DNA from 3 places in the Clostridium septicum genome. Region 3 is predicted to be linked to each of the others. Evidence: riboswitches for the same ligand, from Rfam matches in the RefSeq annotation. Region 3 holds a riboswitch; each other region holds the start of a gene.

Region 1 (6,991 bases), 150 kb from region 3:
CACTATAAAGATGGAATGTTTGTTTTAGGCGACGAAGAAAATGATGATGAAGTTATGGCCTTAAGACCTATGACTTGTCCATTCCAGTTTGCTATTTATAACTCAGATCAACATAGCTACAGAGATCTACCTATAAGATATGCTGAAACATCTACTCTTTATAGAAATGAGTCTTCTGGAGAAATGCATGGATTAATTCGTGTTAGACAATTTACTTTAGCTGATGGTCATATAGTTTGCACACCTGAACAAATCGAGCAAGAATTTAAAGGTTGTGTTGAATTAATTAATCATATAATGAGCACTTTAGGAATAGATGGAGATATATCTTATAGATTCTCTAAATGGGATCCAAATAATACTGAAAAGTATATAAACAATCCTAAAGCTTGGGAAGAAACTCAAGTATTAATGAAAGGTATATTAGATCATCTTAATATAGACTATATAGAAGCTGATGGTGAAGCTGCTTTCTATGGACCTAAATTAGATATCCAATTTAAAAATGTTCATGGAAAAGAAGATACAATAATAACTATTCAAATCGACTTTGCTCTTGCAGAAAGATTTGATATGACTTATATAGATAAAGATGGTAATAAAAAACGTCCTTATGTTATTCATAGATCATCAATCGGATGTTATGAAAGAACTTTAGCAATGCTTATAGAAAAATATGCTGGTGCATTCCCTACTTGGTTAGCTCCAACTCAAGCTATAGTTCTTCCAATATCAGATAAGTATAACGATTATGCTGAATCAATAGTTAAAGATTTCAAAAATTCAGGAATAAGAATTTCAGGAGATTATAGAGCTGAAAAAATCGGATATAAGATTAGAGAAGCTAGACTTGAAAGAATACCTTATATTTTAGTTGTTGGTGAAAAAGAAGCTGCTAATAATGAAGTTGCTGTAAGAAGCAGAAAAAATGGTGAAGAAGGAGCTATACCTACTTCTGAATTAAAAAATAGATTAATATTAGAAATTGCTAATAAAGAAAAATAAAATCTATTTAAATAAAATAGTCACTTACTAAAAGTAAGTGACTATTTCTATATTGTAAATTTAAAATATATAATATAATTAAATATTATACCTTAGTGATGAGAACATCCATGATGATTACATGTATGATTCATTGAAAACTCATGTAATTTATCATCATTAAATGCTTTTATATTATCTGCTATAGTTCCTTCTACAGCTCTGTAAACTTTAATTCCTAAAGAATTTAACTTAGCTATAGCTCCTTGACCAATTCCTCCTACTATTACAGCATCTACAACTTCTCCTGATAATGCTTTTATAGGTTGACATTTTCCATGCTCATGTTCTAAATCTCCATTATCTACAGTTGAAACTTCATCTTTTTCTAAATCACATATTACAAATAGTGGAGCTGATCCAAAGTGTCCGTATGGTACACTCTCCATTCCTTCATTTGATTTAACTGGGAAACAAATTCTCATATCTAATCCTCCTCTAATAAATTTTTACAACAAACCTTCTTAGATTTGCAATTATTTTTACATTTTAAAATGTTAAAATCATTAATATTTAATTTATTATTAATTGAGCTTATATCATCATTTATTAATAAGCTCATAAAATCTATAGCATCTTCTAAAACACTTTTATTTAAGTCATAAATAACATAATAGCCCTTTTTATATCCTGTTATCAAATTAACATCTTTTAATATCTTTATATGTTGAGAAACTGCCGCTTCTGATATATTTAAATGTCTTGCAATACCTTTTGCACATATATTTTTTTTAGATAACAATACTAATATTTTTATTCTTGTTTCATCTCCAACTGCTTTAAAAACTTTAACTTTTTCTTTCATACTTATCCCCTGTTTTAATTAAGTATTTGCTTAATTAAATTATAATACTCTTAATTAAATTTAACAAGTATATTTATAAATAAAAAAAATAATTAAGTCTACAAAAATAGACTTAATTATCTTCATTCTAATTTTCTTTATTGTTATTATCATTTTTCTTTTTATAATATATAACCCCACCACCTATAGCTATTATTACTATTACTCCAATTGCTATAGTTACACCTGTTGATTTTTCTGCCTTTTCTACAGATGAGTCTTTATCAGATTCAGATAACTTATCAAATCCTATTTGTGAAGTTGTTTTATCATTTGTTAAAGTATCTTTATACATTATATAATAAGCTGAGGCTGACCAGCTAAAATTCTTAGTATGTAATCCTTCTCCTGTTTCTGGATTATAATTTTCTCTTATAGGTCCATCACTAATTAACCCTTCTGCATTATCAAATAATTTCTTGGATAAAGTTAATGCATCATCATAATAACCATAATTTTGAAGAGCTTCTACACCATATAGAGCCTGATCTAACCAAACAGGTCCTCTCCAATATTTATTAGGATCAAACTTAGGGTTATCTTTTGAAGCTGTTGGTAATGGAACAAAGGTATTAAACATTTCAGGATCCATCATAGCTTTTCTAACACCTTCAGCTTCTTCTTTTGTTGCCATCTTAGCCCATAGAGGTATCCAACCTTCAGTTCCCTTTCCTCTATTTACAAGAAGCTTCTTTTCACTACCATTATCGTTTATTTGTAAATCATAGAAGAATCCGGTTTCTTTATCATACATATTTTTACTTACATAATCTTTAAGATCTTTAGCTTCCTTTTCATATTTTTTAGAGTCTTTATCTTTTCCTAACTCATCTGCCATTGATTTTAGAAATCCTTTTTCTGCATAAAGATATGCATTTAAATCAACTGATTCTTGATTAATAGAATATCCAACTAGTTTTCCATCTTTATCTTTATTTTCAAAGACTTTAACACCTATATCACCTTCTCCATAACCTTCTTCATCGAATCTAGTAGCATTATCCATTCCACTTTCCCATGCCGCAGCTAATATTCTTTCTTCATCGCTATTATTTAAGTCATGTACCATTCCTCCATATTCAACTACGCCATTCTTATCATGGTCTCTATTTCTATACCACCACTCATGATATGCTACTAATTTAGGATACATCTCATTTAAAAATTCTTTATCTCCCGTAGATTTATATACATTCCAGACTGACCAAGCTGCTAAAGCAGGCTTTGAATTTCTTTCATTCCAATTTCCGCCTTCACCGCCTCTTGCTTCATCTTGATTGTAAAATATAGCATCAATTATAGCTCCTTCATCTTCAGGTCTTATTGAATCCCCTTTTTGTATTTGATAATCAAATAGTGCTTTTATATTATTTTTAGCTAGTTCACCATCAAATTGTGCTGTTGCAACTGCTTGTTTCCATGAATCCCATGCCCAAAATCCAACAAACCATTTATATGATAGTGATGGGATTACTCCATCATGCTTAAGAGCCCCTGCTGCACTTCTCCAGTTAGTCATTAAAGTAATCATTGATTTTACTGCTGCATTTTTATATTTTTCGTCTGTTGTTTTTGTTTCATCCTTAAATGTTTGATTTATATATCCTTGCCAACGAGTTTCGTTATCTGCAAATTGCTTATCTGTATCTGTAAAAATATCTTTTACTTTATCTTTTTCTTTATTTAACTCATCACTTGTAAAAGTGTAACTTTCTGCAGTATATGTTTTAAAATTTTGTTTACTTGGTATCTTAACTACATCATTTAAAATAGTTTTATATGTATTTTCATCTACTGTTGTACTAGTATTCCCCTCATACTTTACTACAAATTTAGTTTGATCATTTGAGAAGAAGGACCAAGTTGATCTTATATTTGAAAAATTCACTTGAACGCCTTCACTATTCGCCTCTAATGTTTGATTTAAATCATAGACTTTATTTCCTTCATCATCTTTCTTTAATGCATAAGGTGATTTATTAAATATATTACCAGTCCATTCAAGCTTTAAGTTAAGTTCTTTATCAGTATTATTAACTATTTCAGTTCTTACTAATGCAGTTCTATTTGTTGCAAATATTAAATCTAAGTTAAGAGTTAAATCTGTTAATTCATATTTTTGAACTAATTTTCCTGGATAAAAATCAAAAGAAGTTTTAGCTGATGTTAGATCATATGGTGCATTTGTATTAGCATCTATTATTTTAATTTTACTAATACTATCAGACATATTTATAGGATATTCTTCTCCTACTATTAACGGACCTGTAAAACCTCCATATAAATTAGTATCCCCTGACTTAGGCAAGTAATAAGCATGCCATGCCCCCATATCAGAAAAAGGATTATCAACATTGGTTGAATAATCATCATTTAGATCAATTTGGGGACTTCCAGTTACATCAAGTACATTTTTAAAATCTGCTATTTGAGCTCTTTTATCTTCTGCTAGTACATTAACAAAACTAAAGTTACCAAATAATGCTGTTGTTACAATAGCTGTCGCTACTATTTTTTGTATATTTTTTATAGCCATCTTAACATTTCTCCTTTTCAAAGTTGTATTACTAATAATAAGTCACATAGTAAATGTTAAAATCCACCACCACTTTACTTATTTTCTCAGTACATTTTTTAGTATGTTAAGATTTCATTTAATTTATTCTATTAATGAACTACGTAAAATTCTCTAATTTTATTATTTTGTCATTAAAATAGCACCCTACAATAAGGTGCTATCTTAAAAGTTTTATTTCTCAAATATTTACAAGATTTAGCACCACACATATACAGTAGGTTGCTAGATTTCTTAGGGCCAGTCCCTCCACAATTCTTAATAAAAGTCTAATTCCCAATTAAATTATATTTTCATTATACACTATACTATAATTCTTTTAACTATTTTTACCATTACATATTAATTATTCTATCTTCTGTAATAATATAATTTACATTAATATCATATTCGTCAACATCTATAGAATTCTTTATTTGAAGTTCATAGGCTAAAGCAACTCTATTACTATTTAATTTTATTTCAGATAAATATCTATCATAGTATCCTCCTCCATATCCTATACGATTTCCTTTAAGATCAAATACTACTCCTGGAACTATTATTAAATCTAATTTATCTTTTTCTATACTTCCTTCAAATGAATTTGGTTCTAATATTCCATAATTATCTTCCATAAGATTATTTAAAGAAGTAATCTGAACTGCCTTCATTTCCTTAATTTCTTTAATTATTTTAGGAACAAATATTTTCTTTCTATCTTTTATAGCTATATTTATAAATTCTTTTGTATTTATCTCACTACCATAATTTATATATACAAAAATATTATTACTATTCTTATATAATTCACTATCTAAAAGTGCCCTTAATATTTTATTATCTTTTTTACATTTTTCTTCCTTACTTAAATCATTTCTAAATTCCAGTACTCTATTTCTTAATTCTTTTTTCTTCATCCATTAACACCTCTTTATATAAATGAATTCGTCATACCTACTTTATTATTAATATAAATTTATATTTCACCAAAATCAATTTACGTTATATTCATATAATTTCACTCTAATAATATTTTATCATATGAAATTTATAGATATCTTAATTTTTATTCTATTTATCTTAATTTAGTATAACTTTTAGCTTGTATAATTATCAATATATATGACATATATATAATATATTAAATATATGTCATATAAGAAAAATATATTTAAATATATTTTTCTTATATATCATTGACTTAATAGAATATTAATACTATACTTAGAGAATACTATAATTAATATATATCGCGGGGTGGAGCAGTTGGCAGCTCGTTGGGCTCATAACCCAAAGGTCGTAGGTTCAAGTCCTGCCCCCGCAACCATATTTCCCATAATGCCGCGGGATGGAGCAGTTGGCAGCTCGTCGGGCTCATAACCCGAAGGTCGTAGGTTCAAGTCCTGCTCCCGCAACCAAAAAAAGAACTATACAAAATGTATAGTTCTTCAGTTTGTTGAAAAACCTCTGTTAAAAAACAGAGGGTTTTTCTATTATTAATTATGAATAAAACTTATATTTAAAATATCATCCAAAATAATACGAATAAAATCTAAAAGTAGCAAAGATAGTCTTGTTGCTATCTTTTTCATATTCTGCACTGCTGCAGTTAGTAGGCATTGCTCGGATACTTTTTCGCGTCCGCGGAAGCGAGCATAGCGAAGCCCATGCAAATTTTTTGAATCTGCGAAGCTTCGCTCAACTGTTTCTTTTCTTCTATTGTAAATTCCCTTTCCTTTTTCAGTTTTAAGAAAGTTCTTATTATCATCTTTATGATTTTCCCAAACATGTCGTCTAATTGTTTTATATTTAGCTTTTTCTCCAAGACACTTATCTTTATGAGGGCAATACATACAAATTTCTTCAAAACATCTATATTCTCTATAGCCTTCGCGAGTCGTAGTTTTATATATTAACGCAACATTATTGGGGCAAATATAGATATCTTTATCATAGTCATAAATATATTTATTCTTAGTATACATTCCTTTTTTATGAGGAGAACGTCTATATGCAACTACTGGTGTTATATCTCTATCTACAATCCCCTTGAAAATAGGATTACTTGAATATCCTGCATCTAAACCAAGATATTTTGGCTTTATACTAAATACTTCTTTAATTCTATCTATTCTATTTAGTATTGGCTCGCTATCGCTGACATTACCAGGGGTAACATGTACATCCATAATAATATTATTTTTACTATCTACAGTTCTATGATCTAAATAAAAGAATCCTTCTGGTTTATTATCTCTCATCATATATCCACTATCAGGATCTGTAGTACTTTTCTTAATTTGCTTTGTTTCTTCTTTTTCTTTTCTTGGTTTTAAAGGTTTTTTATTATGATTTTCTCTATCTAAATTCACATCAATATCTAGTTGTTCTATATACTCTTTAGGTGTTACTTGTACTTCAATTTTTTCAAACTTACGCTTATTAGCATTAGCTTTTATATGTGTTGAATCAGAGTAAAGAATCTTACCACCAACTAATCCTTTTTCCATAGCTTGAAGAACTATATTATCAAATATTTTTTGTGG
Region 2 (6,991 bases), 290 kb from region 3:
CTTTTGCTGAACTATTAACATTATTAGTATCCTATAAATTAATGAAAAAATCTTATTGTAGTATGAAATATAAGTAAAGTTATATTTTAAGGGAAAGAGAGCTTCATATGAAAGTGTTATTAATGAAAGTAAAATTAAGAGCTAGTTGGGTTCATTCTTTAAAGGAAAAGAGGATGGTAGTTAGAAGAATAACGGAAAGATTAAAAAATAAATTCAATATTTCAGTTGCAGAAGTCGAGGATCAGGATATACATCAGATTATTGTAATAGGAATTTCAGCTATTTGTGGCAGTAGTGCTAAAGTTCATTCTACACTAGAAAATATAATAAATTTTATAGAGTGCAATACAGATGCAGAGATAATAAATATAGATACTTTTGAGGATATATATTAAAGGGTATATTTTGTATTTAAGTGGCTATAATCATAAATAAATTATTTATGATTTAAGGGGATTTCATAATGGAAAATATTAATAAGAAAAGTATATTATTTTCAATTGTAATGATATTTATATTAGTGTTTATGTGTTTTAATTGGGGAAAGAAAAATATAGAAGATATTACTAGAAGAGATTTACATTGTTTAGTTGATACTCCTTACTATGTAAGAGGAGTTTATTTAGATGAACAAAATTTAAATGTAAATATATCTGGAAATATGGATAAAGAAGGTTGCGAAGAAATAGTAAAAAAAATATATGGCAAGATAAAGAAGAATTCAATTAAAGGGAAAAACATAGTTGTGAACTTTGCATCAGAAGAAAATAATTTAAATAGAAAAGTAAATGATTCACATGTAGAAAAAATGCATACTAAAGTAATATTAAATCCTAAAAATCTAGATATAAAGGTAAATTTATTTGAGAATTTTAATATGACTCCAGAGATTCTTAAAGTAAATATATAGGATTTTTAACAAATAGTAATGAAAATGAAGTTATGCTTTATGAAAAATATAAAAAAGTATTTTAATAAATAGTTATGATTTTAATGATTTAATAAAAAATTGAATAAATAATTAAATTTAAAAGGTATTTCTTAGAAGAGATACCTTTTATGTTAGAATAGATATAAAAATAATTATGGAGGATAGAATGGAAAGTTTTAGATTAGCAAACAAAGATGATTTGTTTAAAGTAAGCAATATTTTAAAAGAAATAATTAATAATAAACCTGAAGGATTAAACTGGACAAAAGATTATCCTAATGAAGAAGTTATAAAAAATGATATAGAGAAAAAAGAGTTATTTATCTTAGAAATTAATAATGAAATTTTAGGGGCTGTAGTTTTAAATTGTGATGAAGACATAAATTATAAAAAAATAGAATGGAATAGTAATAAAACTCCACTTGTAATACATAGATTATTTGTATCAAGAAATTATATGGGAGAGGGTTATGGTAGCCTTTTATTAAAGAGCGTTATAGATAAAGCAAAAAATCATGGGTTTGAATCAATAAGATTAGATACATTTAGCAAAAATATTAATGCCCAAAAGCTATATATAAAGTCAGGGTTTAAATATAAAGGAACTATCAATTTAGAAGGAAAAGTCGGAGAGTTCTTTTGTTATGAAATGAATTTATAAAAATTTCAGAAAAATGTTGACAAAATTATAAATTAATAATATATTAATATAAACAATAAAATTAAATAAGATTTTTCTTATAAAGAGCGGTGGAGGGACTGGCCCTGTGAAGCCCAGCAACCTACTTTTAAAAGGGTAGAAAATAGAAAGTTTAGATTTATTCTAGATATGTTTATTTTATAAAACCTAAGTTTAGAAGTGTGGTGCTAATTCCTGCAGCTAATTTTTAGCTGAAATATGAGAGTGAATTAATGGGCGACTTTTACGCACTAGAGATTTATTCTCTAGTGCGTTTTTTATTTAATTGAAAAAGGGGGATTATAAATGATAGAAATAAATAATTTAAATAAAAAATTTGGGAGTTTAGAAGTTTTAAAAGATATTTCTTTAAATATAAAAGAAGGAGAAATTTATGGACTTATTGGACATAGTGGAGCAGGTAAATCAACTTTATTAAGATGTATAAATGGATTAGAAAGTTACGATAGTGGATCAGTTAAAGTTATGGGAAAGGAAGTTAAAAGCCTAAATAATAATAAACTTAGGCAATTTAGAAAAGATTTAGGAATGATATTTCAAAATTTTAATCTTTTAGAAAGAAAATCTGTTTTTGATAATGTAGCTATTCCGTTAGAAGTCTGGGGGTATGATAAAAGCTATATACAAAAAAAAGTAAGAGATTTATTAAAACTTGTTGGATTAGAAGAGAAAGCTAAGTGTAAACCAAGGGAGTTAAGTGGAGGTCAAAAGCAAAGAGTAGCTATAGCAAGAGCATTAGCGTTAGAACCTAAAGTATTATTGTGCGATGAAGCTACATCAGCACTTGATCCTAAAACAACAAAGGATATATTATCATTACTTTTACAAATTAATAAAGAACTAGGTATTACAATTGTTATTGTTACCCATCAAATGGAAGTAGTAAAAGAGGTTTGTGAGAAAGTGGCATTAATAGAAGGGGGCTTTTTAAAAGTAGAGGGACAAGCAGAAAAACTTTTCTTGAAACCGGGAGTATCTCTTAAAAAATTTTTAGGAGACGATGATGATGAACTACTACCAAATACAGGGGTTAACATAAAATTATTCTTTCCAAGTACATCATCAGAAAATGCACTTATAACAAAAATGTCTAGAGAAATCTGTGTTGACTTTTCAATAGTTTGGGGCAAACTTGAAAAGTTCAGAGATAATGTACTTGGAAGCTTAGTTATAAATGTTGAAGAAAAAGATAAGGAAAAAATAATAGGATATTTACAAGATAGAAATATAATATTGGAGGTGCTTAAATAATGATAGATATTTTAATTCCAGCATTTTTAGAAACTTTAATAATGGTAGTTTTATCAACAATATTTTCATTAATATTAGGGTTTATTCCAGCAATTATTTTAATATTAACATCGCCAACAGGATTAAGACCTAATAAAGTATTATATAAAACATTAGATTATATAATAAATATTTTAAGAAGTTTTCCATTTATTATTCTAATGGTATCAATAGTTCCTATAACTAGATTTATAGTTGGAAAATCAATAGGTACAGTAGCAGCAATTGCACCACTTACTATTGCGGCAGCACCTTTTGTTGCAAGAGTAATAGAGTCATCATTGAAGGAAGTGGATAGTGGTGTTATAGAAGCGGCAAAATCTTTTGGAGCATCAGATACACAAATAATATTTAAAGTGATGATTAAAGAAGCTATACCATCAATAATATCAGGGTTAACATTAACGATTATAAGTATTATAGGTTATTCAGCCATGGCTGGGGCTGTTGGAGGAGGCGGTCTTGGAGATGTAGCTATAAGGTATGGATATCAAAGATATAAAATAGATGTAATGGTAGTTACAGTTATTGTACTTATAGTTATAGTACAAGGGTTGCAGTCATTAGGAAACTATTTATATAAAAAATTATCATAGATAAAATAAATAATTTAAAAATTAGGAGGTATAAAACTATGAAAAGAAAATCAATAGTATCAGTATTATTAGCAGGGGTTCTAGCTATAGGGTTAATAGGATGCGGAAATAAAGGAGCATCAGAGGATAAAGTTATAAAAATTGGTGTTTCACCAGTTCCTCATAAAGAAATAGTGGAGCATATAGTACCTGAATTGGAAAAAGAAGGGTATGAGGTAAAAATAGTTGAGTTTACAGATTATGTTACACCTAATACTGCTTTAGCAGAAGGAGAACTAGATGCAAACTATTTTCAACATATATCTTATTTGAATGAAACAAATGATAGTAAAAAATTAGATTTAGCTTATACAGCGGAAATACATTTAGAACCAATAGCTTTATATTCAAAAAGTATAAAAAATTTAAATGACCTAAAAAATGAAGCAACTATTGCAATTCCAAATGATCCATCTAATGAAGCTAGAGCTTTAAGACTACTAGAAAAACAAGGTTTAATAAAATTAAAGGATGGAGAACTTATAACTCCCAAAGATATTGTAGAGAATAAAAAGAATTTTAAATTTAAAGAATTAGAGGCTGCACAAATGCCAAGAGTGTTAGAAGAAGTTGATGCTGCAATTATAAATGGAAATTATGCCATAGAAGCAGGATTAAATCCATCTAAAGATGCCTTGGTAATAGAGGATAAGGATGCAGAAGCTGCAAGGATATATAGAAATATATTAGCTGTGAAAAAGGGAAATGAAAAATTAGAGAAAATTAATGCTTTAACAAAAGCTTTAACTAGTGATTCTGTTAAGAAGTTTATAAATGAAAAATATAATGGAGCTGTAATTCCTACATTTTAATAAGTCAGCTGCATCAAAATTATAGTTTAGTAACTATTTTTTAGATACTTTAAATAAAGAGCATTTAGTAAGATTAAATATTTTTACTAGGTGCTTTATTATATTATATCATTTGATTTTCATAAAGTATAAGATATGTCTTTATGATTGGCTATTTAGAGATAGCCCTTTTTTGTTGTAATTTATTAATTAGATATATTTGATTGTATATTTTGTTTATTAAGATATATATTTGTAACCAACATACAGTAATTCTAATATATTAAATTAAGTAGAAATTAATAATTTTATATATTTAATATATAAATATAAGGAGGCATAGTCATGGCAAAATGGATAATCGATGCAGGCCATGGAGGGAATGATTCTGGAGCTATAGGATTAAATGAAAGAAGAGAGTCAGATATAGTTTTAGAAGCAGCCTACGAAGCTAAACGGTTACTAGAGAAAAATGGAGAAACTGTTCTTTTAACTAGGGCGGCTGATATTTCATTAGACTTAGATACAAGAGCAGAAATTGCTAATAAGTGGGATGCTGATTATTTTGTTAGCCTTCATATGAACTCTTTTGTCAATAAATCTATTACTGGAAGCGAAGTATTAATATCTGAAAATGAATATACTGGAGAAGAGTTAGCAAAGCTAATAAGAGATGAATTGATATCTAACTTGAAATCAAATGATAGAGGCATAAAGAAAAGTAATGACGAAATTTTAAAATTAACAAATATGCCAACTATTATAGTGAATGCTGAATTTATATCTAATGAAGAAGTAGAAAAAAGTTTTGATTCACAAAAATATGGGTACATGATAGCCAAGGCTTGTTTAGCCAAGGTAGATAAAGTTTTAATTGATCTTCCAGTGTTAAAACCAAAGACACCATGGAAATCTTCATGGAGAGTTTGTATAGGACATTTTAAGAATTACGATGATGTAGAAGCAGCTGTTAAAAAAGCTAAAAAACAAGGTTATGAAGATGCCTATATAATACCATATGAAGGATAAAAGTGGCCGTCTCTGAAATGATTTTAAAATCATTTCAGTAGACGGTCTTTTTATTTATCAAGATTTAAATAGTTCTTGTATTATATCTCCTTCTAAAGTTTCTTCCTCAAGAAGTGTATTAGCTAAATTATTAAGTGTTCTATGATTATCCTTTAATAACTCAAGGGTTTCTTTATATAAGGAGTTTATTAATGCCTTACATTCATCAACAACGGGTTGTCCATAACTATTAGATAATGAACCAAGACTAGATAACTTAAGTAATCCTAGAGTTTCTCCCATTCCATATTCAGCAATCATAGACAGGGCTATTTCAGTAGTTTGTGTGATATCATCTTGAGCTCCAGTTGATATTTTATCGGAACCGAATATTAATTCTTCAGCAGCTCTACCACCTAATAAAACCATTATTCTATTTTTTAAATAGTCAAGTCTTTGATAAGAACTATCTTTGGGAATAGTTAATGTGTATCCGCCAGCACCTTTAGTTGTTGGTATTATTGTTATTTTAGAAACTATATCTTCAGGTGTTTTTATTAGAGAAACTAGAGCATGTCCAGCCTCATGGTATGAAGTTAAAAGTTTATCTTCATTTAATAGATGATTTCTTTCTTTTTTTTCATATCCAGCTAAAACTATTGAATATGCATTATTTATATGCGTTTTAGTTATTACTTTAGAATCTTCTTTTGCAGCTAAAATAGCAGCTTCATTTATTAGATTTTCAAGTTTAGCGCCTGAAAAATATGAGGTTTTTTTTGCTATGTCATGAATATCTAAGTTTTCATGGGGCTTGTTTTCTAAATAAAGTGATATAATTTTTTCTCTAGCTTTAATATCAGGAAGAGAAACTTCAACATGTCTATCAAATCTACCTGGTCTAAGAAGAGCAGGATCTAGTATATCTAATCTATTTGTAGCGGCAATAACAATTATACCTTCTTTTTCACCAAAGCCCGACATTTCAGTTAAAAGGGCATTTAATGTTTGATCACGTTCATCATTGCCACCAGGATTTTTGCCACCATCTCTTACTTTACCGATTGCATCTATTTCGTCTATAAAAACAACTGCTTTACCATGAGATTTTGCTTTTTTAAATAGACTTCTTATTCTAGCAGCTCCAACCCCTACGTAAACTTGAACAAAATCAGAACCACTTAATGCATAGAATGGAACATTAGCCTCACCAGCAACAGCTTTAGCTAAAAGAGTTTTTCCAGTGCCTGGTTCTCCATAAAGAATAACGCCTTTAGGCATTCTGGCTCCATATTCTTTATACTTTTCAGGATTCTTTAGAAAATCTATTATATCCATTAAGCTATCTTTAGCCTCTTCGTTACCGGCAACAGAGTGAAAGCCAAAATTATTATCTTTATTAGAGCTAAAGTCTTTAACATCTAAATTAGTCATAGATGCTCCTACTCTTCTAGATTTGTTCATAACCATAAACACAAGAGAAACAGTAGATACTACAAGTATAAATGATGAAAGAGTTTTAGTAAGTGACGGAGAATTTTCATCTATAACTTTAATATTATTTGCAAGTAACGTTTCCTTTAAAGTAGGACTATTAGGATTATCAGTAGAGTATTTTGTACCATCTTTTAAGAAA
Region 3 (6,991 bases):
GATGTTTTTTCTAATGATGTTCCATATTTAGTATCTACAGAAAGTTTAGGAGAAGAAATTGCACCTAAATTCAAAAGTGAAAAATCTATAGGTATAGATGAGTTTATAAACATTATAAATTCAAATTATGAAAAATCAGGATTAAATATTAATAATTTATCAGGGAATATTGAAATTATAAGTAAAAGTGATGCTGGTGGGGTAAAAGAAATAAGAATTGGTAAGGAGAGAATTAAAGGAACAGAATTTAGACATTTACTTAAGCTAAATTCAACGAACTTTGAATTTGATATAAGTGAAAGTGAAATAATATTTAAATGTAAGGGATATGGTCATGGAGTAGGAATGAGTCAGTGGGGAGCAAATGTTATGGCAAAAGAAGGAAAGAATTTTAAGGAAATACTTTCCCATTATTATACGGATACCCAATTAAAGGATATAGAATTTAAATAATTAAAACAGAGAAGATCTAGAAATTTCAATTTCTAGATCTTCTTTTTTATTGAATTTAATAAATTTATTTACTTTTTGAAAATTCGACAAGAAATGTTGAAATTTGATGTAAAGAAAAATAAAAATACATGTATTAATTTACAGTAAAGGGCAAGAATACAAAAAGGAGGTGTTGATATGGACCAAAATAAAAAAGATAAGGTAAAAAACTTTTTTAGAAAGGAGGGCTTTTATTTAGTTCTATTCCTTTGCTTATGTTTAGTTGCAACAGTGACAGTAGTAACTAGTAAGAAAAATAAATTAAAACAAGAACAAGCAAAACAATCAGAGAAGGAATTTACATTAAATGTTGATGATAAGACTACTTCAGAGGTTCAAAAGCAAAATGCAGATAGAGTTCAAAATAATACAGAAGAAAAAGTAGCTCAAACTGAAAATGAAACCAATCAAGAAGTAGCAACAACAGAAAAGGATGTTAATGTTTCAGCAGGAACAAATTCAGAAGTAAAATTTATCAATCCGATTGAAGGAACTATTTCTAGATCATACTCATATCCAAAACCACAAGGAATGAAAGATGGAACAAGTAGAAATATTAGAGGAATAGATGTAAAAGCTAAGGTTGGAACAGATGTAAAAGCAGCTGCAGTTGGAGAAGTAAAAGAAGTTTCAAAAAGGGCAGAGGAAGGAAATTACGTACTTATTGCTCATGCTAATGGAGTAAATACTAAGTATTGTAATTTAGATTCAGACATAAAAGTTAAAGTTGGAGATAAAGTAACAGAGGAAACTGTTATAGGAAAGGTTGGAGAAAGCTCTAAAATCTTTACTAATAGCGAGTTTGGTGAACATATTAATTTACAAGTTCAAGATTCTAATGGAAAAGACTTAGATCCAACAAAATATTTTACTTACAAAGCAGAATAAAAAAATTTTCATCAGTCTTTTTCTATTTGAAAATGGCTGATGAAAATATACAAATTATATTTATAAAGGAGGTAGCATTTTGAAAGATTATATTCAAGAAAGGGTATTAGAAGTAGCACAATATATTATAGATTCTAAAGATACAATAAGAAAAACTGCAAAGGTATTTGGGGTAAGTAAAAGCACTATACACAAAGATATGACTGAGAGGCTGCCTAAAATAAACCCTGTAATAGCAGAACAAACACATACAATTTTAGAGTTAAATAAAGCAGAAAGACATATTAGAGGTGGAAAAGCTACTAAGCTAAAATATAAGGCAGTAGATTAATAGCTGAATTAAAAAGGAAGGATAAAAATCATTGAATCATCACCATATTCCATATATAATAAAAAAATAAGGAAGAATTATGTAGTATTTAGTAAAATAGAATTAAGTCAATAGGAGTGAAAGAGGAATGTGGTTTTGGAGACGTGGTACTGATTTGGGGATCGATTTAGGAACCGCTACGGTTTTAGTTTATGTTAAGGGAAAAGGTGTAATATTAAAAGAACCATCAGTTGTTGCCATTAATAAAAGCAATAATAAAGTACTTGCTGCAGGTGAAGAAGCAAGAAAAATGATAGGAAGAACACCAGGAAATATAGTTGCGGTTAGACCATTAAGAAACGGTGTTATATCAGACTATGATATAACAGAAAAAATGTTAAAAGAATTCATAAAAAAAGCGTATGGAAAAGCAAAAATAACTGCGCCTAAAGTAATGGTATGTGTACCTTCACAAGCCACGGAAGTTGAAAAAAGAGCAGTTATGGATGCTACAACAAACTTAGGTGCTAAAAGAGTACATTTAATTGAAGAACCTTTGGCAGCTGCAATAGGAGTTGGCTTAGATATAACCAAGCCCAATGGATCTATGGTAGTTGATATAGGTGGAGGAACTACAGATATAGCAGTAATATCTCTTGGAGGGGTTGTTGTTAGAAGCTCAATAAAGGTGGCAGGAGATACTTTTGATGATGCTATAATAAAATATGTTAGAAGCAAGTATAAAATTATGATTGGAGAAAAGACAGCTGAAGAATTAAAGGTAAATATAGGATCTGTATTTAAAGGATCGAGAGATTTGGTTACTACAATGAAAGGTAGAAATTTAGTTACAGGTTTACCAGATGAAGTTTCAATTAGTACAGATGAGATAAGAGAAGCATTAAAAGAGTCTGTAGGATTAATTGTAGAACAAGTTAAGTTTGTCTTAGAAAGAACTCCACCAGAATTAGCGGCAGATATAATTGAAAAAGGGATTTTAATGACCGGTGGAGGATCATTATTAGATGGATTAGATAAGGTAATACAAAACGAAACAGGAGTATCAGTCTCTATTGCAGATAATTCAGTAGAAGCCGTAGTAGAAGGAACTGGTGAGGTTTTAAGATATTTAGATAAAATTGATTCATCATTAATTGGACAAGAAATAACATTAATTGATTAATATTATTTGATATATAGGTATAGAATTTTAAAATTCTATACCTTTTTATTTTTAGTTAGTTATATTAGATAAATAATAAGCTTTGGATATACCCTTAGAAATTACTTTTGCCATACTCATAATTAGATGAAGACGAATGCTACGAGAGGTAAAAAACTCTGCATTGTCACTAGATTCAACTATACCTATTATAGAAGCAGATCCCACATCAGGTAATAATTTACCTACTCCCTTACCAGGATGAATTGGATAATTTCTTATATGAATTTCACCTATGGATTTTGTATCACCTAAGCATGCATCAATACCAATAATTGTAGAGTTAGGATGAAGTTTTTTTATTTGAGACAAACGTTTTTCTATATTTAGTGCATGTATAGGAGATTCTATAGTACCATAAACAGGAAGGTCGCAGTTATTTTCTATTAGATATGTACCTACTAAAGGACCTAGACAATCACCTATACATTTATCTGTTCCAATGCATACAATTACTGTATTTTTAGATATATAGTTTTTTAAAACATTAGCAATCTCATAATAAGCCAAATCAGATTCATAAAAAACTTTATGTTTTACCAAAGCTTCACCCCCTTATAGATAATATATATGAGGAAGGAACAAGGATTATAATATATAGTTATAAAAATAATATAGGATTCAAATATAAATATTTAATTATATAGGTTACTTATGAAGATTTATTCAAAAAAATTAAAACTTAAACAAATTTATATATAGGCATAATATGAAGGAAATAAGAGTAAATTAAAGAATAAATACTTTAATTCTTATAAAATGGTAAAAGTTGAACTTGAAATTAATAGTTAATGATTATATACTAGTCATTGTCAGTCGAGCAGATAAGATTTGTTCGAGACATAAGAATCAAAAAGTTAAATTATGGGGGAGTTCCCGAGTGGCCAAAGGGGGCAGACTGTAAATCTGTTACGTTTCGTTTCGATGGTTCGAATCCGTCCTCCCCCACCATACTTTAATTTTAATTTAACAAATATGCTGGCATGGCTCAACGGTAGAGCAGCTGACTTGTAATCAGCAGGTTGTAGGTTCGATTCCTATTGCCAGCTCCAAATAAAATGGGGGAGTTCCCGAGTGGCCAAAGGGGGCAGACTGTAAATCTGTTACGTTTCGTTTCGATGGTTCGAATCCGTCCTCCCCCACCATTTTATTAATTTTTAAGGGCGCATAGCTCAGCTGGGAGAGCATCTGCCTTACAAGCAGAGGGTCACAGGTTCGATCCCTGTTGTGCCCACCACTTAAAATAAAAAACAATATGCTGGCATGGCTCAACGGTAGAGCAGCTGACTTGTAATCAGCAGGTTGTAGGTTCGATTCCTATTGCCAGCTCCAATAATGGGGGAGTTCCCGAGTGGCCAAAGGGGGCAGACTGTAAATCTGTTACGTTTCGTTTCGATGGTTCGAATCCGTCCTCCCCCACCATTAAAAGCAAGATATTAAATCTTGCTTTTTTTTTATTAAAAAAATTATTAATAATGTTGACCAATAATATAAAAAATGATATAATTTGACTCGTATAAAAAAATGATATTAGTTCTTATCAAGAGAGGTGGAGGGAAAGGGCCCTGTGAAACCCGGCAACCTGTGATATATCACAAAGGTGCCAATTCCTGTGGAATATAATTCTACAAGATAAGAAAGAGTTTGACAGTTAAAGTCTCTTCTTATCGAAGAGACTTTTTTATTACTTAAATTTATTTAGATTATAACAGGTGTATATAGAATTAATATCAATAAAATGAAGGGAGAAATATAAATGAGAAGATTATTTACATCAGAATCAGTTACAGAAGGGCATCCAGACAAAATATGTGACCAAATTTCAGATGCCGTATTAGATAGTATATTAGCAAAAGATCCTAATGCTAGAGTTGCTTGTGAAACAGCAGTTACTACAGGAATGGTATTAGTTATGGGAGAAATATCAACTAATTGTTATGTTGATATTCCGAAAGTTGTTAGAGACACTATAAAACAAATAGGATATGATAGAGCTAAGTATGGATTTGATTGCGATACATGTTCAGTTTTAACTTCAATAGATGAACAATCAGGCGATATAGCTATGGGAGTAGATGAAGCTTTAGAATCAAGACAAGGAGATAATGACTCTGTTGAAGCTGTAGGAGCTGGAGATCAAGGTATGATGTTTGGTTTTGCAACAAATGAAACAGAAGAATATATGCCATTACCAATAGCAATGGCACATAGATTATCTAGAAGACTATCAGAAGTAAGAAAGAATGGTACATTACCATACTTAAGACCAGACGGTAAGACTCAAGTTACAGTAGAATATGATGATAATAAAGTTATAAGAATAGATACAATAGTAATATCAACTCAACATGGAGAAGACGTTACACAAGAACAAATAAGACAAGATTTAATGGAACATGTAATAAGAGCAGTAGTTCCAGCAGAATTATTAGATGAAAAGACTAAATATTTTATAAATCCAACTGGTAGATTTGTAGTTGGAGGCCCACAAGGGGATTCAGGATTAACAGGAAGAAAGATAATAGTTGATACATATGGTGGAGCAGGAAGACACGGTGGTGGAGCATTCTCAGGAAAAGATCCAACAAAAGTTGATAGATCAGCAGCATATGCAGCAAGATGGGTAGCTAAGAATTTAGTAGCAGCAGGAATAGCTGATAAGCTAGAAGTTCAATTAGCATATGCTATAGGAGTAGCTAAGCCAGTATCAATTTCAATAGAAACTTTTGGAACTAGTAAAAAATCAGATGAAGAAATAGCTTTAATTGTAGAAAAAGTATTCGATTTAAGACCAGGTGCTATTATAAGAGATTTAGGGTTAAGAAGACCTTTATATAAACAAACTGCAGCATATGGACACTTTGGAAGAAATGATTTAAGTTTACCATGGGAAAATTTAAATAAAGTTGAAGAGATAAAGAAATATATTTAATATAAAAAAGATATAGAGCCTCAAACTCTATATCTTTTTTTTATTACAATGAATTTTAAGCTGTATGAACAACTTCACCATTAACTATTACTTTTCTTATGTTAATATTTTCATCAAATAATATTACGTCTGCATCGTAACCTTCTTTTATAAGACCTTTTCTATCTTCAACTTTGCAGTGCCTAGCACCATTAAATGTAGCCATTTTAACTACTTCGTTTAATGGATATTTAGTATTATTAAATACATTTCTAACTGCTTTATCCAAAGTTAGAACTGATCCGGCTAAACTACCGCTAGTTAATCTTGCTGCTCCATTAGTAACAACAACATCTTGACCACCAAGTGAATACATACCATCAGGCATTCCACATGCCATCATAGCATCAGTTACTAATAAAACTTTATCAGTTGTTTTTTGATTATAAGCGACTCTTAATGATGGAAATGAAATATGAATTCCATCAGATATGGTTTCTGTAGTTATATCAGTATCAAAGATTGCTCCAACAACGCCAGGTTCTCTGTGAGTAAATGGAGTCATGGCATTAAATAAATGAGTTGAATGGCAGCAACCACATTTAATACCTTCCATAGCTTCATCATAAGTAGCCTTTGTATGCCCCATTGAACAAACAATTCCTTGTTCTGATAGGTATTTAATTAAATCAGTTGCACCAGGAACTTCAGGAGCGATAGTAATTGAAACTACTGCGTCTTTGGCATCTCCAACCATAGAATTATAATTTTCTATAGTTGGAGCAATTAAATACTTAGGGTTTTGAGCGCCAATTGCATTAGGGCTTATAAAAGGTCCTTCTAGATGAGCACCTAAAACTTGTGCCCCATCAGTACCGTTTTCTTTACAAGTTTTTATAGCTTCCATTGATTTTCTTATAGCATCAATAGAAACTGTCATAGTAGTTGGAGTAAAGGAAGTTGTTCCATGCTTTACTATTGCTTTAGATATTTCATTTATAGCCTCTACAGTACCATCCATAGTATCGTAGCCACCAGCACCATGAATATGAACATCTATAAATCCAGGTGAAAGATATAGACCTTCACCATCAATAACCTCATTACATTTTATGTTAGTTGGATTAATTTCTTTTATTTTACCGTTTTCAATTAGTACAGAACCGTT

Evidence for each region. Region 3 has a riboswitch for S-adenosylmethionine ahead of metK (methionine adenosyltransferase). Riboswitches for the same ligand answer to the same signal wherever they lie in the genome.
Region 1: it holds a riboswitch for S-adenosylmethionine, as region 3 does, so the genes downstream of both, CP523_RS09460 (MGH1-like glycoside hydrolase domain-containing protein) here and metK (methionine adenosyltransferase) in region 3, are expected to answer to the same signal.
Region 2: it holds a riboswitch for S-adenosylmethionine, as region 3 does, so the genes downstream of both, CP523_RS11625 (methionine ABC transporter ATP-binding protein) here and metK (methionine adenosyltransferase) in region 3, are expected to answer to the same signal.

The regions. Positions count from the first base shown of each region.
Region 1 is NZ_CP023671.1:2,087,140-2,094,130, reverse strand. It holds gene thrS (threonine--tRNA ligase) at 1-1,005, shown strand, start outside; gene CP523_RS09470 (NifB/NifX family molybdenum-iron cluster-binding protein) at 1,098-1,469, opposite strand; gene CP523_RS09465 (metalloregulator ArsR/SmtB family transcription factor) at 1,472-1,849, opposite strand; gene CP523_RS09460 (MGH1-like glycoside hydrolase domain-containing protein) at 1,977-4,424, opposite strand; SAM riboswitch class I at 4,635-4,731, opposite strand; gene CP523_RS09455 (5-formyltetrahydrofolate cyclo-ligase) at 4,799-5,362, opposite strand; tRNA gene CP523_RS09450 (tRNA-Met) at 5,697-5,772, shown strand; tRNA gene CP523_RS09445 (tRNA-Met) at 5,788-5,863, shown strand; partial or broken gene CP523_RS09440 (IS1182 family transposase) at 6,011-6,991, opposite strand, start outside.
Region 2 is NZ_CP023671.1:2,527,388-2,534,378, forward strand. It holds gene CP523_RS11605 (MATE family efflux transporter) at 1-77, shown strand, start outside; gene CP523_RS11610 (DUF503 domain-containing protein) at 108-395, shown strand; gene CP523_RS11615 (hypothetical protein) at 464-910, shown strand; gene CP523_RS11620 (GNAT family N-acetyltransferase) at 1,098-1,592, shown strand; SAM riboswitch class I at 1,667-1,836, shown strand; gene CP523_RS11625 (methionine ABC transporter ATP-binding protein) at 1,917-2,882, shown strand; gene CP523_RS11630 (methionine ABC transporter permease) at 2,882-3,517, shown strand; gene CP523_RS11635 (MetQ/NlpA family ABC transporter substrate-binding protein) at 3,556-4,368, shown strand; gene CP523_RS11640 (N-acetylmuramoyl-L-alanine amidase) at 4,693-5,376, shown strand; gene CP523_RS11645 (ATP-dependent metallopeptidase FtsH/Yme1/Tma family protein) at 5,434-6,991, opposite strand, start outside.
Region 3 is NZ_CP023671.1:2,235,425-2,242,415, forward strand. It holds gene spoIID (stage II sporulation protein D) at 1-453, shown strand, start outside; gene CP523_RS10245 (M23 family metallopeptidase) at 631-1,380, shown strand; gene spoIIID (sporulation transcriptional regulator SpoIIID) at 1,460-1,711, shown strand; gene mreB (rod shape-determining protein MreB) at 1,839-2,873, shown strand; gene yyaC (spore protease YyaC) at 2,925-3,455, opposite strand; tRNA gene CP523_RS10265 (tRNA-Tyr) at 3,779-3,863, shown strand; tRNA gene CP523_RS10270 (tRNA-Thr) at 3,890-3,964, shown strand; tRNA gene CP523_RS10275 (tRNA-Tyr) at 3,973-4,057, shown strand; tRNA gene CP523_RS10280 (tRNA-Val) at 4,074-4,149, shown strand; tRNA gene CP523_RS10285 (tRNA-Thr) at 4,170-4,244, shown strand; tRNA gene CP523_RS10290 (tRNA-Tyr) at 4,250-4,334, shown strand; SAM riboswitch class I at 4,447-4,551, shown strand; gene metK (methionine adenosyltransferase) at 4,669-5,844, shown strand; gene nagA (N-acetylglucosamine-6-phosphate deacetylase) at 5,900-6,991, opposite strand, start outside.